DNA from 3 places in the Pseudomonas sp. GW821-FHT11D10 genome. Region 2 is predicted to be linked to each of the others. Evidence: predicted binding sites of a transcription regulator. Region 2 holds the regulator's gene; each other region holds the start of a gene.
The links. The regulator FliA, encoded in region 2, starts transcription of late flagellar genes. The targets are predictions, from matches to a motif close to CTAAAGTTTNNNNNNNNNNNGCCGNTAA.

Region 1 (10,455 bases), on a different contig from region 2:
GGCCGAGCGCGAAGCCCGGGCGCAGCGTGCGGCACAGGTCGAAATCGCCGCCACCATGCTGGATCCGGTGCAGGCGGCGCTGGAACGGGTGCGCGCGCAAAAAGCCGCCAGCGCCGATGCTGCGCTGAAAAAAGCCAAGATCGACGTGGCCATGAGTCGGGCGCAATTGAACAAATCGCTCAAGGCCTTCGGTCATCCGCCGACCTTTGATCAGCAATCGCAACTGATCGTCCTGCAACAGCAGTTCGAAGCGGCCGAACAGGCACTGGCGAAGCTGGAAAGCAGCGCGGCACCTGCGCCGGTCGTGGCCGCCCCGGCGAAGGACGCCGATCTGAAACGGGCGAAAATCCAGTTGGCGATGCGCCGCGCCGAGCTGAAAAAGGCGCAAACCGCAGAAGCCCCGCCAACCGAGATCGCCGCGCTGGAGCAAGCGCTGTGTGACGCCGAACAGGCGCTGCACAACGCCGAAGCCGCCAGCGATCAACCGGCGCCGGAGCTTGTGCGTGTCGAGAAACGTCCCATCGACGACCAGCTGCGTCAGCTGAAAACCGAACTGGCCTACGCGCGTGCCGATCTGAACAAACTGCAACGGCGCGACGGCACGCCCGCCGACATCCTCGAAAAGGCCCGCGCCCGCCTGCAAGAAGCAGAGCGGCAGGTACAAGCCCATGTCATCCATTGAAACCAGAGACGAACGCCTGCAACAGGCAATGAAGCTGGTTTTACTGGCGACATTGCCGGGATGGCTGGCGTTGTTCTGGTTTTACGGTTGGGGCGTGTTGATCAACCTGATCCTGTCCGTCGCCACGGCTTTGTGTGTCGAAGCTGCCGTGACTCATCTGCGCCGGCAACCGCTGCAGTCCACCTTGAGCGATGGCAGCGCGGTGGTCAGCGCGACGCTGCTGGCGATTGCCCTGCCGCCCTATTGCCCGTGGTGGCTGACGGTCACGGCGATCGCCTCGGGCCTGCTGCTGGGCAAACATCTGTACGGTGGTATTGGCCGAAATCCATTTAATCCGGCCATGCTCGGCTTTGCGCTGGCCATCGTGATGTTTCCTCAGTCGATGACCCATTGGCCGGCCCATGGCATGGATCTGACGGCGGCTTTTGGCCAGGTGTTCAATCTGGGCGCGCAACCGGATGCCTGGGTTCAGGCCACCGCGCTGGACAGTCTGCGCATCAATAAAAGCCTGACCATGGACGAACTGTTTGCCGGCAATCCGGCATTCGGTCGCTTCGGCGGGCACGGCGTTGAATGGGTGAACCTGGCGTTCCTCGCCGGTGGGCTGTTCCTGTTGCAACGTCGGGTGTTTGGCTGGCACGCGCCGGTCGGCATGCTCGCCAGCCTGTTCGTCATCAGCCTGTTGTGCTGGAACGGTTCGGGATCCGACTCCCACGGCTCGCCACTGTTTCACCTGCTGAGCGGCGCGACCATGCTGGGAGCGTTCTTCATCGTCACAGAACCGGTGTCGGGGGCAAAAAGCCCGCTCGCCCGCCTGCTGTTCGGCGTCGGCGTGGGCTTGCTGACTTACGTGATTCGCACCTGGGGCGGTTACCCCGACGGCGTGGCGTTTGCGGTGCTGTTGATGAACCTGTGCGTGCCGGCGCTGGAGCGCTTCGCGTTGGCCCGTCAGGCGCAGGTGACACCATGAACCGCACGAGCAGCCTGATCACACTGGCGTTGATTACCGCGCTGGGCATCGGCGTGACGTGGCTGGTGCAACGCAGCAATGCGCCGCAGATCGCCGCCGAACAGCGTCTGCTTGAAAGTCGCAAATTGCTGGACGTGCTGCCGGTCGACTTTTACGACAATCAGCCGCTTGAACAACCTCTGACGCTGACCGACATCAACCTGAGCCATAGTCAGTTGCTGGGCGGTTACCGGGCGAGCAAAAGCGGCCAACCCGTGGCGGTGCTGTTGCGCAGCCGGACCCAAGGCTATGCCGGTAGCATCGAGTTGCTGATTGCCATCGACGCCAATGGCCGTTTGCTCGGAGTGAAAACCCTCGAGCAAAACGAGACACCTTCGCTGGGTGGGCATATCGGCGACTGGCCAAATGGCTGGCTTCAGACCTTTCACGGAAAATCGAGCAGCCAACCGAAGGACGCCGGGTGGGCCTTGAAAAAGGATCAGGGGCAATTCGACCAGATCGCTGGCGCAACCATTACATCTCGCGCGGCCATCAATGCCATTCACGATGCCCTGCGTTACTTCGATGAACACCGGACGACACTGCTCGGGAGCGCGCCATGAATACGTCAGCGACTTTGTCGACCTCAATGATGCTGGTGCTGTTGATCGGCACCACCGACTCCGTGGCGGGTGCGCTGGCGACTCTGTTGATGTTTGCGGTTGTCGTGGGCGTTTACGGTTTGTGCATGGCACCGGTGCGCTCGCGCCTGAGCAGTGAGAGCCTGTTGCCGGTCAGCCTGGTACTGGCCGCGACCCTGGCGGGCTGCGCCGATATTTTTCTGCAACGCGGTGCGCTGCAGTGGCATCAACTGATCGGTCTTTATGCCGGGCTGATTGGCTTGCAATGCGTGGTGCTGGAGCACAATGGATTTTTTCGCCGGCCTGTCCGTAATCGACTGAAACTGTGCGGCCTGTTTGCCGCGCTGATGATTGTGCTTGCGGTGTTGCGTGAGCTGATCGGTCAGGGCAGCATCGGCCATCATCTGTCGGAACACTGGCAAGGTTTGGTTGTGTTCAGCGACGGCCTGCATTTCGCGACGCTGGCGCCCGGCGCCTTCATATTGCTTGGACTGTTACTGGCTGCCCGTCAGGCCTGGACTCGCCCTGCCGCCCTACCCGAGGAAAAGCATCACCCATGAATGCCGCAAAACGTCTGGAGATCTTCCGCAGGCTTCACGAGGACAACCCCGAGCCCAAGACCGAACTGGCCTACTCCTCGCCTTTCGAACTGTTGATCGCGGTGATTCTGTCCGCGCAATCCACGGACGTCGGAGTGAACAAGGCGACGGCCAAGCTGTTCCCGGTGGCGAACACGCCAGCGGCCATTCACGCCTTGGGCGTCGAAGGGTTGTCCGAGTACATCAAGACTATCGGCCTCTATAACAGCAAGGCCAAAAACGTGATCGAGACCTGCCGCCTGCTGGTCGAGTTGCACAACGGTGAAGTGCCGCAGACGCGCGAAGAGCTGGAAGCCTTGCCCGGCGTGGGCCGCAAGACCGCCAATGTCGTGCTCAACACGGCGTTCCGCCAGTTGACCATGGCCGTGGACACCCACATCTTCCGGGTCAGCAACCGCACCGGCATTGCACCGGGCAAAAATGTGGTCGAGGTGGAAAAGAAGTTGATGAAGTTTGTGCCAAAAGAATACCTGCTCGACTCGCACCACTGGCTCATTCTTCACGGGCGCTACGTGTGCCTGGCACGCAAACCCCGTTGCGGCAGCTGTCGGATCGAAGATCTGTGCGATTACAAGCACAAAACTTCTGACGATTGAGCGGCTATTGGTTTTATTGATTTATCGATTGAAAAAATCTTTTTTACCATCTGCTGGAATATCGATATAAGGAGCGCCAAAGGCAGTCTTAGCCTGGAGTTGACCTTATGAGCACCAGCAAAGAGCAATTGGAAGCGGATGACGACTTTATCGCCACGGAGGCCGATGATGCCGAACCTGTGGTTGAAGTCGCCAAGACCAACTTGAGCAAACGCCGAACCATCGACAACCTGCTTGAGGAGCGCCGACTGCAGAAGCAATTGGCCGATTACGATTTTGATCTCTGACATTTGAAAGCCTCCCGAAACGGAGGCTTTTCTCTTTCTGCCTTACGCTGATTTCGATCCGCCCATGATCCGTCAGCGCTGAAACCCTCAGACCAGACCGTTGCGCTGCGCCAGTTCAATCAGATCCACCAGCGAGCGCGCGTTGAGCTTCAATAACAACCGAGTCTTGTAAGTGCTCACAGTCTTGTTGCTGAGGAACATACCGTCGGCAATTTCCTTGTTGGTCTTGCCCCGCGCCAGCTGTTGCAAAACCATCATTTCGCGCCCGGACAGGCGATCGACCATGTCCGCTTCGCTGGCGTTACCAAGACTGGTCCGCACGGTGTGCAACGCCTGGTTCGGGAAGTAACTGTATCCGGACAGTACCGCCTTGATTGCACTCAGCAACTCCGTCAGATCCTGTTGCTTGCAAACGTATCCCGCCGCCCCCGATTGCATGCAACGCATGGAAAAATGTCCCGGTGACTGGGATGTCAGCACGAGCACTTTCAACGGCATCGCACTTGTCGTAAGACGCGCAATGACTTCCAGTCCATCCAGCTTCGGTATGCCGATATCCAGAATGACGATATCCGGCATCTGGTCACGAGCAAGTTGTAACGCATCCACGCCATTATCGGTTTCTGCAATGACTTCGTAGCCATGACGTTCCATCAGCATACGTACCGCAAGACGAATGACGGGGTGATCATCCACGATCAGCACTTTATTCATGGGCAAGTCCAGTTTCGCTGTTCGAATTTTTAGAACCGGCACAATAACGTAGTCATTTCACCCATGGCATGGATAAGTTCCTCTGCACCACCACCGAGAGACGCCTCCTACAGCCAATAAAGATTATTCCTACAGAAAAGACTCACTAACACAAAAAATGAATTCACATCAGGAAGTTCGCCTCTGTCTCGCCTTCTGCGAGGGCGCTCACAACACAATGAAAAATCCTGAACCGGAGATCAACGACCAAAAATTAAAAACAACTGAAAAAACTGAAACAACTTACACATATCACACTTCTGAAATTTAATATAAACACCAAAGACCGATAGCCGTATTTACCCGACCACTTTTAATACGGCAATCCCAAATCAACCAAGACGACGAGAAAGACCATAATCATGAGTAAAGCCCATGCTAAAGATCAACAAGAGAATCACCAACCCCATCAGCGTTATCGCCATCTTCGCCTTTATATCGGAGACTTCCGCTGCAGTTTCCCTGCCCTTCCTCGACAATGACGAGCGGGAGATCTATATCTGGTTTCTGATCAGCTTTCCGTTCTACCTCTTATTTTTGTTCTTCATCACACTCAACTTCAATTACCGCTCTCTCTATGCTCCCTCCGACTTTGACAATGACAAAAACTTCCTCAAGGCTTTCGAAGAAGAATACACACCAACAAACGAGGCAATATCTGCGCCATCGAACATCGAACCGAACACGATAAAACTCCCAAAATCGGTAACCCGGATGTGCATCATCGACATTCGAAAGACACATACCGAATTGGAAATAGAGGAGCTATTGAAAAAACTCCTGCATCCAAACAAGCACTCGCCGAGACTACTCCTTTTTTTAACCGACTCAGTGTCAGACATTTTACTCAAAGAAAATATCGACACTTTGACCAAACAAGGCAGACACTCCCACAGAGCAACGCCCTGTATTATTTACGACACTTATTCATTGAACACATGCGTACTCGGAAAAATTTGAAAGAGAATAAAACGCGGAACAAGAGTCCCATGCAATGCACGATACGCAGTTGAAGGACACAGGAGCGTTGAACGATAACGATCAGCCAAAGGAGAGGGACATCAAAACAAAAACGGCCTTGTCACTACGACAAGGCCGTTTTTTCACATCAGGCCCGAAGGACTCAGAACAGCTTGCGGCCCTTGTTGGCAGCAATGCGCATGCGCAGCGCGTTGAGCTTGATGAAGCCCGCCGCGTCAGCCTGGTTGTAGGCGCCGCCGTCTTCTTCGAAGGTCGCGATGTTGGCGTCGAACAGCGAATCGTCGGACTTGCGGCCGGTCACGATCACGTTGCCCTTGTACAGCTTCAGACGCACAACGCCGTTCACGTTGACCTGGGAGGCGTCGATCATCTGTTGCAGCATCAGACGCTCAGGGCTCCACCAGTAACCGGTGTAGATCAGGCTGGCGTACTTCGGCATCAACTCGTCTTTCAAGTGAGCGACTTCGCGGTCCAGGGTGATCGATTCGATGGCGCGGTGAGCGCGCAGCATGATGGTGCCACCCGGGGTTTCGTAGCAGCCACGGGACTTCATGCCGACGTAACGGTTCTCGACGATGTCCAGACGGCCGATGCCGTGTTCGCCACCGATCTTGTTCAGCGTCGCCAGCACGGTGGCCGGGGTCATTTCGACGCCGTCCAGCGCGACGATGTCGCCGTTGCGGTAGGTCAGTTCCAGATACTGCGGGGTGTCGGGAGCCTTCTCCGGGGAGACGGTCCAGCGCCACATGTCTTCTTCGTGCTCGGTCCAGGTGTCTTCCAGCACGCCGCCTTCATAGGAGATGTGCAGCAGGTTGGCATCCATCGAGTACGGGGATTTCTTCTTGCCGTGACGCTCGATCGGGATCGCGTGCTTCTCGGCGTAGTCCATCAGCTTCTCGCGGGACAGCAGGTCCCACTCGCGCCAAGGGGCGATCACTTTCACGCCTGGCTTGAGCGCGTAGGCACCCAGTTCGAAACGGACCTGGTCATTGCCCTTGCCGGTTGCGCCGTGGGAAATGGCGTCGGCGCCGGTTTCGTTGGCGATTTCGATCAGACGCTTGGCGATCAGCGGACGCGCGATGGAAGTACCCAGCAGGTACTCGCCTTCGTAAACGGTGTTGGCGCGGAACATCGGGAACACGAAGTCACGCACGAATTCTTCGCGCAGGTCGTCGATGTAGATTTCTTTGACGCCCATGGCCTGCGCCTTGGCGCGAGCCGGCTCGACTTCTTCGCCCTGACCCAGGTCAGCGGTGAAGGTCACGACTTCACAGTTATAAGTATCCTGCAGCCACTTGAGGATCACCGAAGTGTCCAGGCCGCCGGAATACGCCAGAACGACCTTGTTTACGTCCGCCATGCCATCACTCCACGGGGTTCTACGGAAAGCCGAGGAGTCTACCGCTCAAACGCGATAATTTACAGAGGCGCGACAGCTTAAGACGACAAAGCGACAGAATCTGTCGAGAGGGCGACGATGACCGGCAGGTCAGGAAGTCGCCGCAGTGTTGGCAGGCGTGCTGGCCTGAGGCGCCGGAGCAGTCGTCGGTGCCACACGAGCCAGGTGCACGTTGACCCGGCGGTTCTTGGCCCGGTTGGCGGCATTGGTGTTCGGCACCAGAGGATAACGCTCACCATGGAAACGCACGGTGATCTGCGATTCCTGGATACCGTTGGCCTTGAAGAAGTCGACCACGGCCAGCGCGCGGCGGCGAGACAGTTCACGATTGGTCAGGCGATTGCCACTGTTGTCGGAGTGGCCGTCGAGTTCGATGTGATTGACCGTCGGATCGGCCTTCATGTACTCGAGCATCACTTGCAGCTTGGCCTTGGCGGCGGCGTCCAGTTCAATACCCTCGCCGGGGAAGCCGATCTGCGATTGTTTGACCTGATCGAAATTCTGCGGGAGCAGTTTCGCCACGCAGGTCTGGTAGTCATTGAACGCCTTGCTGAACTTGACCGGCAACAGGCGTACTTCAGACACACGACCATCGCCCGATGCCCGACGTACCACCGGACTGCGACCGTCCATGAGCCCGCTGATCAGTTGCCCGGCCTGGGACTGAGAACTGCTGAACAGCACGTTGCCGCTGCCCAGTCGAACCGTGCCCAGATTGATATCGCCACGTCCCGGCTGCCACGGCGCGGCCGCTGCCAGCAAGGTCGCCGATCCACCGCCGAGCATGGCGTTGTAGGCGTTCAGGCGAAAGGTCGCCTGCTCGCCGGCCTTGCGCACGAATTGCCCCGAGCCGAAGTCGGTGATCGGCTGTGTCAGACGGCACTCGAACTTGTCGCCCTCGACCGTCCACTCAATGTTCTCCAGACGGGTCTGGTAGGTCAGTGCCATCGCGGGAAGGCTGGCAAACACACTGAGCAAGGCTAAATATCGCTGGCGCACGGGAGGCTCCATTGGCTTCTACAACAAAAAAGACCGAGACATACATCTTTACGGCATACCTATGGGATATCGGACGCTCGTCGCAAAACTTGATAGCGAGTGCCTGCAAGAGTCTTTTCCGGTAGCATTCGCCTCAGTTTGACCCGCCTGGAATCCCCTCATGTCCGACCGCCTGACCCTGCTGCGTCCCGACGACTGGCACATTCATCTTCGCGATGGTGCCGTGTTGACCAATACCGTTGCGGATGTCGCGCGCACCTTTGGTCGCGCCATCATCATGCCCAACCTGGTACCTCCGGTGCGCAACGCCGCTGAAGCCGACGGCTATCGCCAGCGGATTCTCGCTGCCCGCCCGGCCGGCAGTCGTTTCGAGCCGCTGATGGTGCTGTACCTCACCGACCGCACCCAGCCCGAAGAAATCCGTGAGGCCAAGGCCAGCGGTTTCGTGCACGCCGCCAAGCTGTACCCGGCCGGCGCCACCACCAACTCCGATTCCGGGGTCACCAGCATCGACAAGATTTTCCCGGCGCTGGAAGCCATGGCCGAAGTCGGCATGCCGCTGTTGATCCACGGTGAAGTCACCCGTGGCGACGTCGACGTGTTCGACCGCGAAAAAATCTTCATCGATGAGCACATGCGCCGCGTCGTCGAGCGTTTCCCGACGCTGAAAGTGGTGTTCGAACACATCACCACCGGCGATGCCGTGCAGTTCGTCAACGAGGCTTCGGCCAACGTTGGCGCGACGATCACCGCGCATCACCTGCTCTACAACCGCAACCACATGCTGGTGGGCGGAATTCGGCCGCACTTCTATTGCCTGCCGATCCTCAAGCGCAACACGCACCAGGAAGCCCTGCTCGACGCCGCCACCAGCGGCAGCGCGAAGTTCTTCCTGGGTACCGACTCGGCGCCGCACGCCCAGCACGCCAAGGAAGCCGCCTGCGGCTGCGCCGGCTGCTACACCGCGTACGCCGCCATCGAGCTGTATGCCGAAGCCTTTGAGCAGCGCAATGCGCTGGACAAGCTCGAAGCGTTCGCCAGCCTCAACGGCCCGCGTTTCTACGGCCTGCCGGCGAACACCGATCGCATCACCCTGGTTCGTGACGAATGGACCGCCCCGACCAGCCTGCCTTTCGGCGAGCTGACCGTTATCCCGCTGCGCGCCGGTGAAAAACTGCGCTGGCGCCTGCTGGAGGAACACGCGTGAGTGAAGACCATTTCGACGACGAACTGGACGGTCAAGGTGGCGGCGGTTCGCGCCATCCAATGGCAGCACGCTTTCGCGGCTACCTGCCGGTTGTCGTCGACGTAGAAACCGGTGGCTTCAACTCGGCCACCGACGCTCTGCTGGAGATTGCCGCGACCACCATCGCCATGGATGAAAAGGGTTTTGTCTACCCGGATCACACCTACTTCTTCCGCGTCGAGCCGTTCGAAGGCGCCAACGTTGAAGCGGCGGCACTGGAGTTCACCGGGATCAAGCTCGATCACCCGTTGCGCATGGCCGTCAGCGAAGAGACGGCGCTGACCGACATCTTCCGCGGTGTGCGCAAGGCCCTGAAGGCCAACGGCTGCAAGCGGGCGATTCTGGTCGGCCACAACAGCAGCTTCGACCTGGGCTTCCTCAACGCCGCCGTCGCGCGGCTGGACATGAAGCGCAACCCGTTCCACCCGTTCTCCAGCTTCGATACCGCGACCCTCGCCGGTCTGGCGTACGGCCAGACCGTATTGGCCAAGGCCTGTCAGGCAGCCGACATCGACTTCGACGGCCGTGAGGCGCACTCCGCGCGTTACGACACCGAGAAGACGGCCGAGCTGTTCTGCGGCATCGTCAACCGCTGGAAACAGATGGGCGGCTGGGAAGACTTCGACGACTGATCCTCGTCGGGTTTCTTCCGAGCATGAAAAAACCGGCCACATGGGCCGGTTTTTTTGTACCTCGACATTGCGCCTTACAGGGCAGCAGCGTTCTCGGTCAGGTAAGCCGCAACGCCTTCTGGCGAAGCGTTCATGCCTTTGTCGCCTTTTTTCCAGTTGGCAGGGCAGACTTCGCCGTGCTCTTCGTGGAATTGCAGCGCGTCGACCAGACGGATCAGCTCTTCCATGTTACGGCCCAGCGGCAGGTCGTTGACGATCTGCGAACGGACGACGCCTTTGTCGTCGATCAGGAACGCGCCACGGAAAGCCACGCCGCCTTCGGATTCAACGTCGTAGGCCTTGGCGATGTCGTGCTTCATGTCGGCAGCCATGGTGTATTTCACCTGACCGATGCCGCCATTGTTGACCGGGGTGTTGCGCCAGGCGTTGTGGGTGAAGTGCGAGTCGATCGACACGGCGATCACTTCTACGTTGCGTGCCTTGAAGTCGGCCATGCGGTTGTCCAGAGCGATCAGCTCGGACGGGCAGACGAAGGTGAAGTCCAGCGGGTAGAAGAACACCAGGCCGTATTTGCCTTTGATGGCCGAGGACAGGGTGAAGCTGTCAACGATCTCGCCATTGCCGAGTACGGCCGGGACGGTGAAGTCAGGGGCTTGTTTGCCTACGAGTACGCTCATTGATATCTCCTGGT
Region 2 (10,455 bases):
GAGGCCGCGAAGGCGTCAGCAACCACGGCACATCACTCAAGCCCTTACACAGGGTTCGGCGACGGCGGTATTTCCAGATTATCCAGCACCCGATTCACTGCCAGTTCCCCGAGCATGATCAGTTGCGCAATCCCCACCAGCGTCCTGCGCTGCGAGGCGGGCATGAGGTGGGTGAAGTCATTGACGATGGTTCTGGCGGAAGCCAGGGTCTCGCAGGCATCGGCCAGCAGCTCTTCGTTTTTGAAGTCCGCGGTGATGGCGTACATTCTGCGGGTCTTGCGCGGTGGTGGTGTGGAGCCGGGCGGGCAGAGATAGTGATCGAGGGCGCGGTCGGCGGCTTCGTGAAGCTTTCTTGAGTCGAGGGATTCGTAGGGCGAGGCGGGGTCGGTTTCGGGTGGATTGGGTGTTGGTTTGATCATGGTGAAGCTCCTGAGTTATGGAGCCACTTTTTCCCTGTCGCTAAACAGGTGAAGGTGGCAGCTGTACGCAGGTTAGCGAACCGGTCTCAGGCACCCCGGTAGACCCGAAGGTCTCCCGCATACAGCCGCCATAACGTAATTGCGGACGAAGAGTCCCACAACGAAGCCATGAACGCTGATGCGCTGAGAAAGTTCGAGTCGCTAAACCCGATCGCTGATTCGTCAGCGACCGACCCACAATAGAACCCGACCCCACAGCGCACAAGCCGGCGGATTCTGGCGTAGCTGTAGGCAACGGCGCAAGGATTCGTAGCCTGTAAGGCGTGTCTGAAGGTGTCTTTTAAACACCCGAGTTTAAAAGGCACTTTTTGCTGACTTCTTGCGAAGGCGGCACCCCGGTCAGCAGAAAAACCACGCTCAAACCCCTCTGTTTCAATCATCGGCAAAAGTTGGAAGGCTTCTTGCAGTAGCCGCCGTGCGCCCGCTCTGGGCGTCAAAAGTTTGCTTTAAAGGAACGGGGAAAACCGGTGGATCGCTCTCAGTTAATCAACAGTGCTCGCTCGAACATTGCCGACCTCAGTCGGGGCAATCTGGGTGTGCCGCTGTTGCTGCTGGTCATGCTGGCGATGATGATGTTGCCGGTGCCGCCGTTCCTGCTCGACGTGTTCTTCACCTTCAACATTGCCCTGTCGATCGTCGTACTGCTGGTCTGCGTGTACGCCTTGCGGCCGCTGGATTTCGCGGTGTTCCCGACGATCCTGCTGGTGGCGACGCTGTTGCGACTGGCGCTGAACGTGGCGTCGACGCGGGTGGTGATGCTCCACGGTCAGGACGGCCACGCCGCTGCCGGTAAGGTGATCCAGGCCTTCGGTGAGGTGGTGATCGGCGGTAACTACGTGGTCGGTATCGTGGTCTTCGCGATTTTGATGATCATCAACTTCGTCGTGGTAACCAAGGGTGCCGGCCGGATCTCCGAGGTGAGCGCGCGCTTCACCCTCGATGCGATGCCCGGCAAGCAAATGGCGATCGACGCCGACCTCAACGCCGGTCTGATCGATCAGGCCCAGGCCAAGGCCCGTCGTCAGGAAGTCGCCCAGGAGGCAGAGTTCTATGGTTCGATGGACGGTGCCAGCAAGTTCGTGCGCGGTGACGCCATCGCCGGTTTGCTGATTCTGTTCATCAACCTGATCGGCGGCATGGCCGTCGGTATCTTCCAGCACAACATGACTTTCGCTGACGCGGGCAAGGTTTACGCCTTGCTGACCATCGGTGACGGTTTAGTGGCGCAATTGCCATCACTGTTGTTATCTACAGCTGCGGCGATCATGGTGACCCGTGCTTCCGGCTCGGAAGACATGGGCAAGCAGATCAATCGCCAGATGTTCGCCTCGCCCAAAGCATTGGCGGTGGCTGCCGGTCTGATGGCGGTCATGGGCCTGGTGCCGGGCATGCCGCACTTCTCGTTCCTGAGCATGGCCGCCCTGGCTGCCGGTGGCGCGTACCTGTTCTGGAAGAAGCAGAACGTGGCCAAGGTGCAGGCGCTGCAAGAGGTTCAGCGTCAGCAGGAACTGCTGCCGTCGCCGGCCCGCGCCATGGAAACCAAGGAGCTGGGCTGGGACGACGTGACCCCGATCGACATGATCGGCCTGGAAGTCGGCTACCGCCTGATTCCGTTGGTGGACCGCAACCAGGGCGGGCAACTGCTGGCGCGGATCAAGGGCGTGCGCAAGAAGCTCTCGCAGGATCTGGGCTTCCTGATGCCGACCGTGCATATCCGCGACAACCTCGACCTGGCGCCGAGCGCCTATCGCCTGACCCTGATGGGTGTGATCCTGGCCGAAGCCGAGATCTACCCGGATCGCGAACTGGCGATCAACCCGGGTCAGGTCTACGGCTCGCTCAACGGCATTACCGCCAAAGATCCGGCTTTCGGCCTGGAGGCGGTGTGGATCGAAGTCAGCCAGCGCGCCCAGGCGCAGTCGCTCGGTTACACCGTGGTCGATGCCAGCACCGTGGTTGCGACCCACTTGAACCAGATTCTGTACAAGCACTCCAGCGAGCTGATCGGCCACGAAGAAGTGCAGCAATTGATGCAATTGCTGGCCAAGAGCTCGCCGAAACTGGCTGAAGAGCTGGTGCCGGGCGTGGTCACGTTGTCGCAGTTGCTCAAAGTATTGCAGGCGTTGCTGGCCGAACACGTGCCGGTGCGCGACATCCGCAGCATTGCCGAAGCCATCGCCAACAATGCCGCCAAGAGTCAAGATACCGCCGCTTTGGTGGCCGCTGTGCGGGTCGGCGTATCACGCGCCATCGTCCAAAGCATTGTAGGGACTGAGTCGGAGCTGCCAGTTATCACGCTGGAGCCAAGGTTGGAACAAATATTGCTCAATAGTCTGCAGAAGGCAGGACAAGGCTCGGAAGAGGGCGTTCTGCTGGAGCCGAGCATGGCCGAGAAGCTGCAGCGTTCGCTGATCGAAGCGGCGCAGCGCCAGGAAATGCAAGGTCAGCCGGTGATCCTGTTGGTAGCAGGCCCGGTTCGCGCGATGCTCTCGCGCTTTGGTCGCCTGGCAGTTCCCGGACTGCATGTGCTGGCCTACCAGGAAATTCCGGACAACAAGCAAGTGACCATCGTTGCGACAGTAGGGCCCAACGGCTGAGGTAGTGGTTTATGCAAGTTAAGCGTTTTTTCGCCGCCGATATGCGTCAGGCCATGAAGCTGGTTCGTGATGAGCTGGGCGCTGATGCCGCCATCATTGGCAACCGCCGCATCGCCGGCGGCGTCGAGCTGACGGCGGCGCTCGATTACAAACTGTCGGCGCTGGCCCCGCGTGTTCCGAACATGGAACTCGAGGATGAGCTGCGCAAGACCCAGTCGCGCATCGTTACCGCCCAGGCCGAGCTGAGCCTGCGTGGCGAAGCCGACGGCAACACCAATCGCCAGTTGTTCGCCGGGCTGCCGTTGACGGCCGGCCTGCCGCTGACCGCTGCCGAGCCGCTGACCGAACCGACCTACGAAGCGCCGGCCCGTCCGGTGCCAGCGCCTGCACCGGCTGCTGCGGGTGTTGACCCGCGTGCACTGGACTCGATGCGTTTCGAACTCAACAGCCTGCGCGAACTGATGGAAGTGCAACTCGGCACCCTGGCCTGGAACCAGCTGCAAGGCAGCCGTCCGGCCCAGGCCAATCTGTACCGTCGTCTGCAACGCATCGGTTTGTCCGGCCCGTTGTCCCGTGACCTGCTGTCGATGATCACCGAGATCGATGAACCTCGTCAGGCCTGGCGCATGCTGCTGGCGCACCTGGCGCGGATGATTGCCGTACCGGAAGTCGAGCCGCTGGAAGAGGGCGGTGTGATTGCCATGGTCGGTCCTGCCGGCATGGGCAAGACCACCACCCTCGCCAAGCTGGCCGCCCGCTATGTGCTCAAGTACGGCGCGCAGAACATCGCGCTGGTGAGCATGGACAGTTTCCGCATCGGCGCGCAGGAGCAGCTCAAGACGCTGGGTCGCATCCTCAATGTGTCGGTGACCCACGTCGATCCGGGCCAGTCCCTGGTGCAGGCGCTGGATCCACTGCTGCGCAAACGCGTGGTGCTGATCGATACCGCCGGCCTGCAGGCCAGCGATCCAGCCCTGCGCATGCAGCTGGAAAGTCTGGCCGGTCGTGGCATTCGGTCGAAAAATTATCTGGTGCTGGCAACCACCAGCCAGAAACAGGTTCTAACCGCCGCTTATCACAGTTACAAGCGTTGCGGGCTCGCCGGGTGCATCCTGACTAAACTGGATGAGACGGCAAGCCTTGGCGAAGTGCTGAGCTTGGCGATCAGTCACGAACTGCCGGTCGCCTACCTGACCGATGGGCCGCGTATTCCGGATGATCTGCATCTGCCGCGCCGTCATCAACTGGTCAGCCGCGCCGTCAGCGTGCAAATGCAGGAAGAACCCAGCGAAGAAGCCATGGCTGACATGTTCGCTGATATCTACCACAGTCCGACCAAGCAGGTTGGCTGAGGTAATGAACAGTTTTCGTACCTACATCGATGGCCTGCCACGCATTGTTCCGGTTGTGAACGCGCAGCCAGTAATGTGGCCTCCGTCTATGCAAGACAAGGTAAAGAAATAACATGGGCAGCATGCATCCCGTACAGGTGATCGCGGTGACCGGCGGCAAAGGTGGCGTCGGCAAGACTAATGTGTCAGTGAACTTGTCCCTGGCGCTGGCAGAGCTTGGCCGTCGGGTCATGCTGCTGGACGCCGACCTGGGGCTGGCGAACGTCGACGTTCTGCTGGGCCTCACACCTAAACGCACCCTGGCCGACGTGATCGAAGGCCGCTGCGAGCTGCGCGACGTGCTGTTGCAAGGCCCCGGCGGGATCCGCATCGTGCCGGCCGCTTCCGGCACCCAGAGCATGGTTCACCTGAGCCCGGCCCAGCATGCTGGCCTGATTCAGGCGTTCAGCGACATCGGCGACAATCTCGACGTGCTGGTGATCGACACCGCTGCGGGTATTGGTGACTCGGTAGTCAGTTTCGTTCGCGCTGCGCAAGAAGTGTTGCTGGTGGTCTGCGACGAGCCGACCTCGATCACCGACGCTTACGCGCTGATCAAACTGCTGAACCGCGATTACGGCATGAACCGCTTCCGCGTCCTGGCCAACATGGCCCAGAGCCCGCAGGAAGGTCGCAATCTGTTCGCCAAGTTGACCAAGGTCACGGATCGCTTCCTCGACGTCGCCCTACAATACGTCGGCGCAGTGCCCTACGACGAAAGCGTGCGCAAGGCGGTGCAGAAGCAGCGTGCGGTCTATGAAGCCTTCCCGCGTTCCAAGTGCGCACTGGCGTTCAAGGCGATCGCACAGAAGGTCGACACCTGGCCGCTGCCCGCCAACCCGCGCGGTCACCTCGAATTTTTCGTCGAGCGCCTCGTGCAGCAAACGGCAGGACCTGTGCTATGACCGCCAGCGGTATGAACCTTTACAAAAAGTCGGCGCGTGACGCGCAGTACGAGCTGATCGAGCGTTACGCGCCACTGGTCAAACGCATCGCCTACCACTTGCTGGCGCGATTGCCGGCCAGTGTGCAGGTCGAAGATCTGATCCAGGCCGGCATGATCGGCCTGCTCGAAGTCTCGACCAAATACGACGCCAGCAAGGGCGCCAGTTTTGAAACGTACGCGGGCATCCGGATCCGCGGTGCGATGCTCGATGAAGTCCGTAAGGGGGACTGGGCGCCACGCTCGGTTCACCGCAATACCCGTATGGTCAGCGACGCGATTCGCTCGATTGAAGCTAAAACCGGCCGTGACGCTAAAGATCACGAAGTTGCGGCCGAACTCCAATTGAGTCTCGACGATTACTACGGGATTTTGAACGACACCCTGGGCAGCCGGCTGTTCAGTTTCGACGACCTGTTGCAGGACGGCGAACACGAAGGGCTGCACGAGGATGGCGCCAGTGCTCATCTGGAGCCGTCGCGCGATCTGGAAGACGAACGTTTCCAGGCCGCGCTGGCGGACGCGATTGCCAATTTGCCGGAGCGTGAGCGACTGGTGTTGGCGCTGTACTACGACGAAGAGCTGAACCTCAAGGAGATCGGTGAAGTCCTTGGCGTCAGTGAATCGCGGGTCAGCCAGTTACACAGCCAGTGCGCGGCCCGCTTGCGGGGGCGTTTGGGGGAGTGGCGAGCGCGCTGAAGGCAGTGTGGGGACACTGCGAACGAGGCTGGTGCGGTGGTGAACGGCACCGGTCTTGCTCTGTTGTGCTCCAGACAGTCATCGAGTGTTTTGCCGGATTGATTGAAATGGCGCGTCCAGGTGCTGGACGCGTTTAAGACTGCTTGGAGGTCGAATTGAACAAAGACATGAAAATCCTCATCGTTGATGACTTCTCAACGATGCGGCGGATCATCAAGAACCTGTTGCGTGATCTCGGGTTCACCAACACTGTCGAGGCCGACGATGGCACCACTGCCATTCCGGTGCTCAACAGCGGCAGCATCGACTTTCTGGTAACGGACTGGAACATGCCCGGCATGACCGGTATCGACCTGCTGCGCCACGTGCGCGCCGATGAAAAGCTCAAGCACCTGCCAGTACTGATGGTGACCGCTGAAGCCAAGCGCGAGCAGATCATCGAAGCGGCCCAGGCCGGCGTGAACGGCTACGTGGTCAAACCTTTCACGGCCCAGGCGTTGAAAGAAAAAATCGAGAAGATTTTCGAACGCATCGGCTGATGAACGCGCGGGGGAGCTATGGAGCATAAAGAATCTTCACAGGGCGACTTCGAGTCGACCCTGAAAAAACACGCGGTCGAACTGGTCGAAAGCCTTGAAAAGGGCAGGTTCGGCGACGCTGTGCAACTGATCCATGAGCTCAATCAGACCCGTGACCGTGGCCTGTACCAGGAAGTGGGCAAGCTCACGCGTGAACTGCACAGTGCGATCGTCAATTTCCAGATCGATCCGCACATGCCGCAGGCTGAGGAAGTGTCGCAAATCACCGACGCTACCGAGCGCCTGGGCTACGTGGTCAAACTGACCGAAGCTGCCGCCAACCGCACCATGGATCTGGTGGAAAGCGCGACCCCTGTGGTCAATGGCCTGGCTGACGAAGCCCAGGCCTTGAGCGCCGATTGGAGCCGCTTCATGCGCCGTGAGGTCGGGGCTGAAGAGTTCCGTGAACTGGCGCGCCGGGTCGACGGTTTTCTGGCACGCAGCAGCGCGGACAACCGCGCGGTGTCGAGCAATCTGAACGACATTCTGCTCGCCCAGGATTACCAGGACCTCACAGGCCAGGTGATCAAGCGCGTGACCCAATTGGTCACCGAAGTCGAAAGCAACCTGCTCAAGCTCGTGCTCATGGCCAGCCAGGTGGACCGCTTTGCGGGCATCGAACATGACCGTGCGGCGATGCTTGCTGAAAAAGATCCACAAAAACATCTCTCGCAGGGTGAAGGTCCGCAGATTCATGCCGATAAACGAGAAGACGTTGTGTCCGGTCAGGACGATGTGGACGATTTGCTATCCAGCCTTGGATTTTGAGTTTTTTTGGGTTTTTAGACCTGTAGGAGCACCCCATTAATGAGCTTCGGCGCCGATGAAGAGATCCTTCAGGATTTCCTGGTTGAGGCCGGCGAGATTCTTGAGCAACTGTCCGAACAACTGGTCGAGCTGGAAAGCCGCCCGGATGACGCAGATCTGCTCAACGCAATTTTTCGCGGTTTCCACACTGTAAAAGGGGGCGCCGGCTTCCTTCAGCTCAACGAGCTGGTGGAGTGCTGTCACATCGCCGAAAACGTGTTCGACATCCTGCGCAAGGGTGAACGACGCGTCGATGCAGAACTGATGGACGTGGTGCTCGAAGCGCTGGACGCGGTGAACAGCATGTTCAGCGAAGTCCGCGATCGCAGCCCGATCACCGCCGCCACCCCGGAACTGCTGGCCGCCTTGGCGCGTCTGGCCGAACCGCAATCGGCGGATGAGGCCCCGGCTTCGCCTGTTGCCGAGATGATCGAAGAACTGGTCGTCGAAGGCGATTCGGGCGACATCACCGATAACGAATTTGAACAGTTGCTGGACTCGCTGAACGCCGTCAAGGCCGAAGCCGAAGCCCCGGCGGCTGCCGCTGCGCCTGCTTCCGGTGAAGCGGCCAGCGATGAAATCACCGACGCAGAATTCGAGTCGCTGCTCGACCAGTTGCATGGCAAGGGCCAGTTCGCGGCCGACGCCGTGGTTCCGGCCGCCGCTGCACCGGCTGCTCCGGCGGCGGGCGACAGCTCGGACATCACCGACGACGAATTCGAAGCCTTGCTCGATCAGTTGCACGGCAAAGGCAACTTTGCCGTCGATGCGCTGGAGTCGGCGATTGCTTCGGTTCCTGCGACGACTGCTCCGGCAGCCGCTGCGGCCGGTAGCGATCTGATCACCGACCACGAGTTCGAATCGCTGCTCGACGATCTGCATGGCAAAGGCAAGTTCACTGACGTCGCCACCGGTGCCGTCGTGACTGCCGGCAATGCTTCGGCGGTTGCAACGCCTGCTGCGAAGGCCCCGGCCGCTGCGGCAAAACCTGCTGCGAAAGCGCCTGAGCCGAAAGCCGAACCGGCCAAACCGGCTGCCGCTGCGGCACCGGCTCCGGCCCGTGCACCGGCGACCCCGCCACCGGAAAAACCGGCGAGCGAAGCCGAGACCACCGTGCGTGTGGACACTGCACGTCTCGACGAAATCATGAACATGGTCGGCGAGCTGGTGCTGGTGCGTAACCGTCTGGTGCGCCTGGGCCTGAACAGCGGCGACGAGTCGATGCAGAAGGCCGTGTCGAACCTCGACGTGGTCACCGCCGACTTGCAGACCGCGGTCATGAAGACCCGGATGCAGCCGATCAAGAAAGTCTTCGGCCGCTTCCCGCGTCTGGTTCGCGACCTGGCGCGCCAGCTCAAGAAAGAGATCAACCTGGAACTGGTGGGCGAAGAGACCGACCTCGACAAGAACCTCGTCGAGGCACTGGCCGACCCGCTGGTCCACTTGGTGCGCAACGCGGTCGACCACGGCATCGAGTCGCCGGAAGAACGCGAAGCCTCGGGCAAGGCCCGTGGCGGCAAGGTGATTCTGGCGGCCGAGCAGGAAGGCGACCACATCCTGCTGTCGATCTCCGACGACGGCAAAGGCATGGACCCGAACGTCCTGCGTGCCATCGCCGTGAAACGCGGTGTGATGGACAAGGATGCCGCCGATCGCCTGAGCGACACCGAGTGCTACAACCTGATTTTCGCCCCGGGTTTCTCGACCAAGACCGAGATCTCCGACGTGTCCGGCCGCGGTGTCGGCATGGACGTGGTGAAGACCAAGATTTCCCAGCTCAACGGTTCGATCAACATCTACTCGAGCAAGGGCCAGGGCTCGAAGATCGTCATCAAGGTGCCGCTGACGCTGGCGATCATGCCGACCCTGATGGTGATGCTCGGCAATCAGGCGTTCGCGTTCCCGCTGGTGAACGTCAACGAAATCTTCCACCTCGACCTGTCGACCACCAACGTGGTGGACGGCCAGGAAGTGGTGATCGTGCGGGACAAGGCGCTGCCATTGTTCTACCTCAAGCGCTGGCTGGTCAGCTCCGCCGCTCACGAAGAGCAGCGCGAAGGCCATGTGGTGATCCTTTCGGTGGGCACCCAGCGGATCGGCTTCGTCGTCGATCAACTGGTAGGTCAGGAAGAAGTGGTCATCAAGCCATTGGGCAAGATGCTCCAGGGAACTCCGGGCATGTCCGGCGCCACCATTACCGGTGACGGCCGCATTGCACTGATTCTCGATGTTCCGAGCATGCTCAAGCGTTACGCCGCACGGCGTATTTGAATCCGGGGCGGCGGGGCGACAACGTCCCGCCGCACCTAATGGAGTGTTTATGGCAGTCAAAGTCCTGGTGGTGGACGATTCGGGTTTTTTCCGCCGCCGCGTCTCGGAAATTCTTTCAGCGGATCCGAGCATCCAGGTTGTCGGCACGGCAACCAACGGTAAAGAGGCGATCGATCAGGCCCTGGCCCTCAAGCCGGACGTGATCACCATGGACTACGAGATGCCGATGATGGATGGCATCACGGCCGTGCGGCACATCATGCAGCGCTGCCCGACGCCGGTGTTGATGTTCTCCTCGCTGACGCACGAAGGCGCCCGGGTCACCCTGGATGCGCTGGATGCCGGCGCGGTGGATTTCCTGCCGAAGAATTTCGAAGACATCTCCCGCAATCCGGAGAAGGTCAAGCAACTGCTGTGCGAGAAGGTCCACAGCATCTCGCGCAGCAACCGTCGTTTCAGTGCCTACAGTGCGCCGGCGCCTGCCGCTGCACCTGCACCTGCGCCGACTCCGGCAGCAGCGCCGTCGAGCTTTGGCAGCCACAGTGCTCCGGCCCGTCCGGCACCTGCGCCTGCACCGACTCGCGCGCCAGCGGCCAGCGCTTCGTCGCCGGCCCCGAAACGCAAAAACTACAAGCTTGTGGCGATTGGTACATCGACCGGCGGCCCGGTAGCGCTGCAACGGGTTCTGAC
Region 3 (10,455 bases), on a different contig from region 2:
TGCCGTTGATGATTGCGGTGTGGCAGGACGCCAGGCGTGGCGGTACGCCGTGCTTTTGCTTGAAGCTGCTCATGTCGGATTCGACGTGGTCTTCGACCTTGAAGCCATTGGCTTCCAGGTGGCTGATCCATTTTTTGCAGCAGCCGCAGTTGGCGTCGCGGTGGACTTCGATCGGGATAAGGTCGGCGGCTTGCGCCAGGGAGGAAATGAACAGGGCGCTCAGGGCGGCCAGACGCAGGTGGTTTCGCATGGAGGGCTCTCGGCTCGAAGGAGGAACGGTCAAAAAAGGAAGGCATTTTGACCGGTTTTTCCTGCCGGGCATCAACGGAGTGTTTCCAAGTGATACGAGGCAGGCCTGCCAACATGATCGTAGATCAAAGCTGACAGGCCAATGAGCGCAAGATGACAAAACGGTCAGCGAACCTTGAAGCGCCCCATGATCGCGCTCACCCGGCTGTTGGCTTCCAGCAGCTGGCGGGTGTTGAGTTCGCTGGCCTGGCCGCTTTCCACCAGCTCATCAACCATGTGGCGGATCTGCACCATGCTGCGGTTGATCTCTTCGGTGACCGCGCTTTGCTGCTCGGCGGCGGTGGCGATCTGGGTGCTGAGGCTGTTGATGTGGCTGACCGAACCGGCCATCTCGTCGAGGCCACTGTTGACTCGCGCAGTGGCATCGGCGGCCGACTGACAGCTGGCCTGGGTGTTTTCCATGGCGCTGACGGACGAGCTCACACCTTGGGTCAATCGGGTCAACATCTCGTTGATTTCCGAGGTGCTGGCCTGGGTGCGGGCGGCGAGGGCACGCACTTCGTCCGCCACCACCGCAAAACCGCGACCCTGTTCACCGGCACGTGCCGCTTCAATCGCAGCGTTGAGCGCCAGGAGGTTGGTCTGGCCGGCAATGGCGCCGATCACACCGAGGATTTCGGTGATGCGCTGGGCGTCCTGCTGCATGCTTTCGACCTTGTGGGTGGCGCTGGCCACCTCATCGATCAACGCCACCACGCTGCCGGACGCTTCACCGACCACGATGCGCGATCGGTCGGCGTTTTCGTTGGCGCGCTGGGTGAAGGCGGCGGTTTCGGCAGCATTTTGCGCGACGCTTTCGGCGGTCGAGCTCATTTCGTTGATCGCGGTAACGGTCTGGTCGGTTTCCGAAGCGTGGCGCAGCAGAATCTGGCTGGTGTGCGCCGAGGTGCGTTGCAGGTTGTCGAGGCTCGAAGCCATGGCACCGGTGGCCTGGGTGACCTCGCCGATCATGTTCTGCAGGTAGGCGATGAAGGTGTTGACCGAATGCCCGATGGCGCCGAGTTCATCTTCAGCGCGGATGGTGATGCGCCGGGTCAGGTCGGCATCGCCGCTGGACAACGAATCGATATTGGCTTTCAGCGCTTTCATGCGCGAAACCAGTTGGCGGATCGCGTAGACCTGTAGCAGCACCAGCAGGATCACCAGCGGAATCTGCAACAGGCTCAGGCTGCTGAGCACGTCATCACGCTGGGCGGTGAGCATTTTGGTCGGCAGCGCGGTGGCGAGGAACCACGGCGTGCCTTCGATCGGGCGCATGAAGAATGTGCTGGCTTCACCGTTGTTGTCGAATTCGACGCGCTGCGCCTGCTCGCGGTTTTGCAGCCCGGCCTTGACCTGGCTGGCGAAGGTCGAGCCGCCGGCCAGTTCGCTGATGTTCTTCAACACGATCGGCCCGCTGATGCGCGAGCTGTTGCTGATGATCTTGCCGTCGGCCTCGACGATCAGCATTTCGGCGTTGAGGTCTTTTTCCTTGCGCGCCACCAGATCGTTGAAGAAGCCCAGGGTCACGTCGATGGTCGAGACGCCCCAGGCGCTGCCGTTTTTCTGGATGGCCATGGCGCAGTTGGTGCGTGGTTCGGCGCTGGCGTCATCTTTATAGGCAGCGGCCCAGGCGCACTGGCCGCGCGGGGTCTGCATGCCGCCCTTGTACCAGCTCTGGTCGTAATAGTTGGGGGCCGCGTCGCTGTTCCAGAACGTGTTCACCGCCAGTTTGCCGGAGGCATCACGGTGCCAGAACGTACTGAACTTGTTGCGTCCGGCCTCGCGCTGGCCGGGCAGCGGCCAGATGCCGCCGCCAAATACTTTCAGTTCGCCGTATTGATCCACCAGCCCCGGCAACACGGTGTCGATGGCCGCGCTGTCGAGCAGCGGGATGGTCTGGGTGATGCTGCGCTGTTGTGCCTGGACCTTGTTCAATTCGCCCTGGATCTGCTCGGCCACCTCAGCGATGCGGTTGAGCACCACTTGCTCTTCGGTGTGGCGCAACTTGGGCGCGACCAATTGGCTGATGCCAACCACGGTCAGCACCGACAACAACAGAATGAACAGAACCAGAAACAGCGTGTAGCGAGCCTGAATGGTGCGGAATGCGGGCATGGAAACCGGTCCTTGAGCAGGGATTCTTATTGTGGGCAGGAGAAAAAACAGCGCGGGTTTCCTAACGTATCGTCGGGTCTTCGGGAAGCTTTAGGTACTTTCGTCCTAAAACATTCAATCCCGACCGATGGAACGTATCTGGCCTGATACATGAGAACTAACCGTCCCGAACATTAGAGCAATAAACCCACTTTCATCACCTTGTCATGAACGCTCTAGTCCCGTATTTCCGGGGCTGTTGTCGGTTTGTATCGTGAATGTACAAAAATTGTAAAAAAGTGCAGAAAGGAGTTGGTGCCATTAGTTTGCCGGCCGATACTCCGGGCAACTCAAAAGTGGTTCAACAAGGAATTTTTCATGTTTTCCTCGCAAGGAGCTTGCTCATGACTATCGGATATACCGGTGCCTGGCAACCCAAGGCGGGTTTGCTGGTTCGAGACACAGGAAGCTCGAGCAAACCGGTTTCTCAAAGCGTGAAGGTCAAGCAGATGCTGGCCCTGGTCGGCAACGACCCCAACGCAATCAGCATCGCGGAGATGGACAAGCAGGGGCTGCACAAGAACATCAAGGGCTTCGATCCCACCAATGTTTCGGCCAAGCAACTGGGCAGTCTGAGTGCAATGCTGCGTGGCCGGGGACTGATTTCCGAGATCACGTCCATGACCCTGCTCAACGCCGGCGACAAGTTTGATCGCTTCGGCGTACAGAAGGATCCGGATGCCAAGTTCAATGCGCTGGAGTACTTCGCAACGCAGCTGGATACCATCCAGAACAACAATCTCAAGGGCAACAAGTACGCGAACACGTTGATCCCCGAGTACAAGAAAGCCATTTACGTACTGCAGAACCTGCAAACTTACGGTCAGGGCGGGGAACGCAAGCCGCCGCCTACCGATCAAGGCGTCAAAGCCAAGGCGTGAAAGACAGGGCCCGCCCCGGTAACGGGGCGGGCCCTTTCGTTTATGGGCGGTTGCCGCAAACCCGTAGTGCCGTCAGCGGTGCGATTTGTCGCTGCATTTCGTCATGCAATCGCTGCATTCGCGGGCAATGCAGCACCAGGGATTTGAGCTGGAATCCGCGATGAAACAGCGCCAGCCATCCTGCACCTCTGTCATCGGGCGCCAGTCCGCTGAACACGAAACCCATCGCCGATAACCGGCGCCAGGCATGCTCGAAACCCTGCGCCAGCCTGAGCCTGATCGAAATCAGCCAATGGTCGGGCAGTTGTTGCAGCTGCTTGAGCAAACTGTCGTCCACTTCGTTGAAGACCCCGTCGTATCGCCCCCAGCGCTGTTCCAGCCGGGCCGGTGCGCCGACCCAGGGCGACACGTTCAACCGCGTTCCGAACACCTCGCACATCTGTTGCATGAATTCACGGCATTCGTCCGGCCAGGTCAAGGCCGGCAGCGGGCGCTGATAACCATCGACCGGGGCGTAACCCAGCACGAGTGATTCCGTCACCGCGTCGCCAAAGGGCGACGGTGCATGATCGGGCAGCAGGCCTGTGTTGTGGAAACCAAGGCCGGTGGCCATTTTCTGGGTGTAGGGGTGATGGGTCATTTGCTTGATCGTGACCCCTTGATAACCCAGGGCCTGCGCATGGATCAGCAAATGCCGGCCCAATTGCGTGGCGACGTTTTGCCCACGGATCTGTGGATCAACCACACTCAGAGCCAGTTCGGCGAGGGATGATCCCTTTTCGAGAATCAACGCCGAGTGACCCGCCACCTGATTGTCGGATACCGCCACCAACGAGTGCCAGCGGCCCTCGGCATGGTTCTGGCTGATCATGCGAGGCAGGTAAACATGCGGCTGGGCGTAGTGGTCGCCATAGACGTTTCTGAACAGGCGACTGACAGCCGGTGCGTCGCTGGTGCGATAACTGCGCAGGGTGATCGCTTCCATCAGCCACGCTCCTGACCAAGGCCGTTGTAGACGCGCCGGTCCAGCACACGCAGGCGTTTGCCGGAGCGTGGGTGACGTGCCAGTTCCTGAACCGTGCAGCACCGAACCTGCAACGTCAGCAGGCGATCGGCGCTCAGTTGCTCGATCAACGGATAGTCTTCGATCAATGCTCTGTGCAGTGTGCGGTCGGCTTCAGCGATGGCCGTAGACATGGCGTCCGGTGCCCAGTGCAGGCGCAGGATATCCATGACGCCATCCTGCTCGATCACCAGTTGCCAATCGTCGCTGCCGGTGACGCGCCGCACGGTCTCGCCGATCGATGGCGGCAGCAGGGTCAGAATGCCCACCCGCACGCGCTGGCTGTCGGCGCAGCGGCCCATCAGCGCGAACTTGCGCCGGGAGGTGCCGGGTGGTTCTCGCCAACAGGCACGGTCGCCGACCGGGTAGCGGATCAACGGCATCAACCGGCGTGTGAGGTTGGTCATTACCAGGCGTCCGACCCGGTCGCAGTCTTCGATCACTTCACCGGTCTGCTCGTCGAGAATTTCCAGCACACTGTGGCCTTCGGGTACCCGGTGTTCACCCAGGTCGCAGTCGCGATGGCTGGCGCCGATAAATCCGGCGTCCACGCTGGCGTAGCCAATGGACGCCACGCGGGCATTGGGGAACACCCGCGCCAGCCGCTGCAACTGTGCGTCAAACAGGCTTTCGCCGGCGTAGAGCAGGGCGGTGACGCCCTCAATGACCCGATCATGTTGCTCCAGCCACGCCGCAAAACTCAGCAGATGGGCCGGAAGTCCTGCCAGCACGTTGATCCAGTGCCGGGCAATCGCATCGGCCAGCACGCTCGAGTCGACATGGCCGGTGAACGGAAACTCGACGATCTCGGTTTGCGCATGCGCCAGCGAGTCGTGGGTAAAAATGAAGCTGGCATAGAGGTCACCGACAAAAAACAGGTTGGCGATTCGGTCCCCGGTGCTCAACTGAGCGTCGAGACTGCGACCGAAGTCCGTCACCAGCGTCTGCCATTCCTTGCGCCGGAACAGCGAAAACTTGCCGGCGCTGGTGGTTCCCCCGGTCTTGAAGACCAGCGCGTCATTCAGCGGTGCCGTCAGGACCGGCCAGTGGTCGAGGTCATGACTGCCATTCCAGTAGGCCCCGGGGTCAATCACCGGCAGTTGTTCCAGTGAAGAGATATGCAGGGGAATTTCAGCGAAATGGTTTGCATAAAAGCCGGAATGCCGCCGTGCCAACGTCACCAGTTCTTGCAGTTCAAACCGTGTGTTCATGTTCGGCTCCTCGCCTGTCTGCGCTGGGGCGAGTGCCCCGATTGTCGATCAGCAGCGGCGTCTTGCCGCTGTGCCTGTTGCGGGTGAACCGATCGCTGCCACAAACCTCTACCTCCACGGTCAGCAGACCTGTCTGGATGAGCGTGGCCAGGGTCGGATAGTCCAGCAGGCGACGCTGAACATCATCGACTTGCCGTGGGCTGAGAAAGCGCATGCGCTCCAGGCCGTCCGTAGCATGTTCGAGGATCAACTGGAACTCGGTCTGCAGATGCTCTGCCAGTTGCGCCAGGCAAATGAAGTCCGAACCAATGCGCATCAACCTGCCATGCCGTTGCAGCAGCTCGAAGCGCGGCGTGGGCAGCCCGCATTCACACACGCCGGGAACCCAGCGACCGCTGTCGCCGACGTCGTAGCGTTGAACGTTCTGACCTTCCCGTTCGATGGAGGTGAACACCAGGCGTCCGGTTTCACCGCCGATCACCGGCCGATCGGCCTCGAATTCGACGATCTCCAGGTGCTGGATATCGCTCATCAGATGGAACACGCCATCGCCGGTGGCCGGGCAGGCATGGCCGAGCGGCCCGGCGTCGACACTGCCGTAAATGGCCGAGCGGATCAGCCTGACACCGCAGTCGCGCATCAGTGCGAGACTTTGTTCACCGGGGTGTTCGCCGCCGAGGAAGACCTTTTCGACCCCGCCATAGTCACGCAGCAGTGCCTGCTCATTGAGGAACAAGCGGTGCAGGGTGCTGGGCATGCCGACCAGCACGGTGACGCGCTGTTTGATGATTATCTGCGCGATCTCGCGATAATCGTCATCGGCCGGCGCGCCCATCGGCAGGTGCGTGGCACCCAGCAGCTCCAGCACTTTGGAAAAACTGAAGAAACCGCCATACAGCCCGCCACTGAAGAACAGGTTCATCACCCGGTCGCGGCTCGGGTCGAGGCCCGCCGCGAACAAGCCGTCGGCGCTGGCACGCATCTGCCGATCGAAATCGCGGTAGCTGTAACCGGCCAACGCCGGGGTGCCGCTGCTGCCGCCGGAGCGGAAATACAACCGCGCCGCCGGATGGATCGGGCGGGTGACAAAGGCGTCCTTGCTCATGATCGGCAGATTGGCCACGCCGGGTGGCGTCGGCAGAGGGTCGAGCGTGGCACGGGTCGCCAGCTCTGTAGCCGGCAGACTGACCGACACCCGACGGCTCAATCGCTGCAAGGCATACACACCGTCGTGGGGTTCGCCCTCATAGCCCTCGTGAATCGCTTGCACCGGGGTGACCCGTGTGACGCCTGCAGCGATCAGCGTTTGAGCCAGTTCGGCCATTTCTTGTTCGGCACATATCAGCCCGGCGCTTTGCAGCACGTTTCGCCAGGGCAACAGCGCCTCGGTGACCTGTGCGCGCGGCAAGGGTTTGAGCAGCAGGCTGCGAAACAGCGGCGAGGGGCCGAGCTGCTGGTCGTGGGTCCAAATGATGCGCCAGTCCGGCGACTGCCAGACCTGGCCGCTGGCACCGCCAAAGCTCTGAGCCAGGCGCGCCATCGCCGTTCGGGTGGTGATTTCCGAGGCTTCCTGTATCGAAGGCTGCAACGCCGGCCAGTGTCGGGTCCTTCGCTCGAACGCCTCGGCCAGTCCCTCGCCGATTGAGCGCAAAGTGTTTTCATCGTCACTGTCCACCAGCAGCCATTGCGGGCTGGAGCAGGCCTGCTGGTCGAGGCGACAGACTTCATCGGCCACACTGTCCAGAGCTTCTGGCGTGATCGCTGTCGGTGTCAGGTAGATGAAGCTGATGCGGTGGCCCCATTCGATCCAGCGACACCCGGGCGCCAATTGCTGACGGATGGCCTGTAGCGCCGATTCACCGCCCCACGCCGATACGCCGTTGGCCTGTTGGCACAATTGACCGATCTGTGCGGTGTCTCCCGGAACGACCGCAACATGCCCGGCCATCTGGCCGGTTGGATCGCACTGTGCCAATCCATGAAGCAATTGCGCTGTCACACCCTGATCGCTGCGGCTGGGGCGCAACCAGTTGACGTTGCCCGCCAGCAGGCCTTCGATCACTGCGCAGAAAGCCAGCAGCGGCGCGTTGCCGGGGGTGATGTGGACCACCAGTCCCAGTGGGCTCCAGCGTTCAAAGCGCGGCTGGCGATAGTCGATGCGGCGCAAAGCGCCCGGTTGCTCGCCGAGTTCACGTTCAAGCTTGCGCCGAAGAGCCGCGGGCTGGCAGAACTCGATCAGTGACTGGCGTTGCTCGGGATCGATGGGGAATGCCATGTCCGGGTCTTGCAGGCGTGTGGCAAACGTGGCTGCTGCGTCAAGCACAGTCGCTGTGTCGAGCGCCCTGGCCAACCGTTGTGGCAAATCCGGATAAAGCTGTTCCAGTGCGACGTCTAAGGTGCAGTCGTCGTGAAGTTGTCCGTTGATCAGGTACATATCAGTGCTTCCCCAGCAGTTCAGAGGCGGCCATGGCGCAGCTTCGGCCGGCGGTGGTGGCGGCGCGGCCATGCAGTTCGAACCAGTCGCCGGGCAGCCCGCAGCCGCAACTGGCGCCAGGATGCAGGGTGGCGAGATCGCTCATGACCACTGCGTGCGCCGGGCTCGATGAGATGTAAGGCGAGACAAAGCTCAGCAGGCCCTGCCGGCCATAGGGCTGAACCGTAAAGTCAGCGGGATGGCGCACGAAAACCTTCGAATAGACCGGTACATGGAAACGGTGGTGAGCACACTCGAGATAAGGCACCGCATGCTCGACTGCGCCGTAGCCGTCACGGCAGCGGGACATCTCGATGCCCAATTGGCGGTGGATGCGCTCGTACAGTTGCTGGCGGGGAATCTCTTGCGCCGCCTGGGTTTTCCAGCCGCCGCCAAACAGCGTCAGCGAGCCTTTGGCCAGTTGCAGGTCAGCCACCCCGGTGGCCTGCATGCGTTGCAGGGTCTGCCAGAGAAAGGCCGGGAAGCCGAAGATCCTTACCGGCAAGCCTTCTTCGGCGAAGGACTGCAAGGCGGCGATCACGCCAAAGCCGTCGAACTCATGACCACCGCCGGTACGGCGCAGGGCGTAGGCCACGCGATTGACGGGAGCGAACCGGCACAGAAACTGATCGGTGAACGATGTGCCCAGGCTGATGGTGCCTTCGGGTTCATAGCTCAGCAGCAGGTAGTTGCACGGGGTGTGCGGGGTGTCCCAGTCATAGTGCTGGAAGATTCGTTCGACCATGTTCTGGGCTGCGCCAAGGCTGCGTTCGTCGTAACGCATGCGGCTTTTCTCGCCACTGGTGCCGGAGGACGTGAGTTCCAGCGCGCCCGCTGCGGTGGAGCTGAGCAAGGCCTGGCGCTTGAAATAACTGGCGAAAACCGGCGGCAGCCGTGACCAGTCATCAAGGTGGTCCAGGTCGTCCACGGTCAGGCCATTGGTGTTCAACCAGTGTTCGTAGCCGGGTGTATGCGAGCAGTGAAACCGGCTGATTTCGGCCATGGCCTGGTTGAACAGACCATCCGGCACGGAATCCGGACAATAGGGTTGCGTCAGCGCGCAGAGCGCGTCGCTGTGAGGGAATTGGCTCATCAGGCGTCCTTGTTGTTATGAGGAAGTGGCGGAGTCTGCAGGGATGTGTGGCAGAAACCGGTACAGCAGGGGCAGGCTGAGCAGTCCGCCCAGCGCCGCCCAAATGGCGAAGGATTCGAGGCGGGTGCCGCCGCCGATGGCAGCGATCAGCGAACCACCGACGCCCATCACGGCAATCGAGATCATGCCGATCGTGGCGGAGACCAGACCTTTGCTGTCATCGCTGGAATACAGTGCGAGTCGGTACAGTGCGGCGTTGCTCATGCCCAACCCCACGGCATACAGCGCAAGGCCAGTCATCAATCCCGCAAGTGAAAGGCTGGTCAGTGCGGTGGCGATCAGGGTCAGCAGGCCCAGACAGAACGGCCAGAGCGCCAGGCGAATCAATTGCGGCAGATCCCGTGACGCGAGCAATCGATCAAGGATCAGATTGCCGACGATCACCGCCGAAAACACCGGAATTTGCCATAGCGCATATTCGCGGGTGGTCAGGCCGAGCGACTGGACGAGCAGCAGCGGCGACAGTCCGATCCAGGCAATCAGCGGCAGGCTCATCAGGCCCAGGGCCAGGCAGATGCCGACGAACCGTTGATTGCACAGCAGTGCCAGGTAGCGGCTGCTGATCTGGCGAAAGGAGAAGGGGCTCGGCGCTTGCTGACCGCCATCGTGGCGGACAACGCCGATCGTCTCCGGCATGCAGGCATACAGTCCGATCCAGGTCAGTGTCGCGATCAGGCCCAGGCCGAGGAACAGCTCGCGCCAGCTCAGCCATTCCAGCAGCAGACTGCCGAGCAGCGGTCCGAGCAGGGGCGAAAGCAGCGCGACATTGCCCAGCAGTGCCATCAGGCGCACCGCATCCGCCTCGCAGAAGACTTCCTGAAGCGAGGGGTAGCTGACCGCCACGACAAACCCCAGGCCCATGCCTTGCAACAGGCGCAGGGCGTTGAACACTTCGATGCCGGGCGTGGCGACAGCCGCCGCACAGGTCACGCCGAACAGCGCACTACCGGCCAGCAACAGCGGGCGCCGGCCAAGCCGGTCGGACAGCGGCCCGATCAGCCATTGCAGGCAGACGCCGCCGATCAGATACAGATTGAACGCGTTGGGGATGTGAGCGACATCGGCTTCGAGATCCCGGGTGACGGTCAGCATGGCCGGCATGACCATGTCGCTGGCCATGTAGGTCAGCCATTCGAACAGGGTGATGGCGAGACAGAAGCCGAGCGCCTGGAGTGGCGGGAGGGGGATGAGAGTTCTTTGCATGCGCTTTCACGATCGTCGAGAGGGAG

Region 1: AC1RT4_RS15330 (flagellar protein MotY) is a predicted target of FliA. The motif match lies at 7,953-7,980, and genes of this name have one in related genera.
Region 3: AC1RT4_RS06015 (methyl-accepting chemotaxis protein) is a predicted target of FliA. The motif match lies at 2,473-2,500, and genes of this name have one in related genera.

The regions. Positions count from the first base shown of each region.
Region 1 is NZ_JBXARR010000004.1:356,657-367,111, forward strand. It holds gene rsxB (electron transport complex subunit RsxB) at 1-682, shown strand, start outside; gene AC1RT4_RS15290 (RnfABCDGE type electron transport complex subunit D) at 669-1,652, shown strand; gene AC1RT4_RS15295 (RnfABCDGE type electron transport complex subunit G) at 1,649-2,254, shown strand; gene AC1RT4_RS15300 (Rnf-Nqr domain containing protein) at 2,251-2,832, shown strand; gene nth (endonuclease III) at 2,829-3,467, shown strand; gene AC1RT4_RS15310 (PA3496 family putative envelope integrity protein) at 3,575-3,754, shown strand; gene AC1RT4_RS15315 (response regulator transcription factor) at 3,842-4,468, opposite strand; gene AC1RT4_RS15320 (hypothetical protein) at 4,883-5,467, shown strand; gene AC1RT4_RS15325 (argininosuccinate synthase) at 5,631-6,848, opposite strand; gene AC1RT4_RS15330 (flagellar protein MotY) at 6,978-7,886, opposite strand; gene pyrC (dihydroorotase) at 8,047-9,093, shown strand; gene rnt (ribonuclease T) at 9,090-9,764, shown strand; gene AC1RT4_RS15345 (peroxiredoxin) at 9,839-10,441, opposite strand.
Region 2 is NZ_JBXARR010000003.1:108,363-118,817, reverse strand. It holds gene AC1RT4_RS10705 (DUF6124 family protein) at 45-419, opposite strand; gene flhA (flagellar biosynthesis protein FlhA) at 947-3,076, shown strand; gene flhF (flagellar biosynthesis GTPase FlhF) at 3,088-4,428, shown strand; gene fleN (flagellar synthesis regulator FleN) at 4,542-5,372, shown strand; gene fliA (RNA polymerase sigma factor FliA) at 5,369-6,109, shown strand; gene AC1RT4_RS10680 (chemotaxis response regulator CheY) at 6,277-6,648, shown strand; gene AC1RT4_RS10675 (protein phosphatase CheZ) at 6,667-7,455, shown strand; gene AC1RT4_RS10670 (chemotaxis protein CheA) at 7,495-9,765, shown strand; gene AC1RT4_RS10665 (protein-glutamate methylesterase/protein-glutamine glutaminase) at 9,815-10,455, shown strand, end outside.
Region 3 is NZ_JBXARR010000001.1:1,305,050-1,315,504, reverse strand. It holds gene AC1RT4_RS06020 (DUF411 domain-containing protein) at 1-250, opposite strand, end outside; gene AC1RT4_RS06015 (methyl-accepting chemotaxis protein) at 415-2,406, opposite strand; gene AC1RT4_RS06010 (hypothetical protein) at 2,790-3,326, shown strand; gene AC1RT4_RS06005 (GNAT family N-acetyltransferase) at 3,367-4,311, opposite strand; gene AC1RT4_RS06000 (phenylacetate--CoA ligase family protein) at 4,311-5,600, opposite strand; gene AC1RT4_RS05995 (aldehyde dehydrogenase family protein) at 5,584-8,034, opposite strand; gene AC1RT4_RS05990 (LuxE/PaaK family acyltransferase) at 8,036-9,166, opposite strand; gene AC1RT4_RS05985 (MFS transporter) at 9,182-10,429, opposite strand.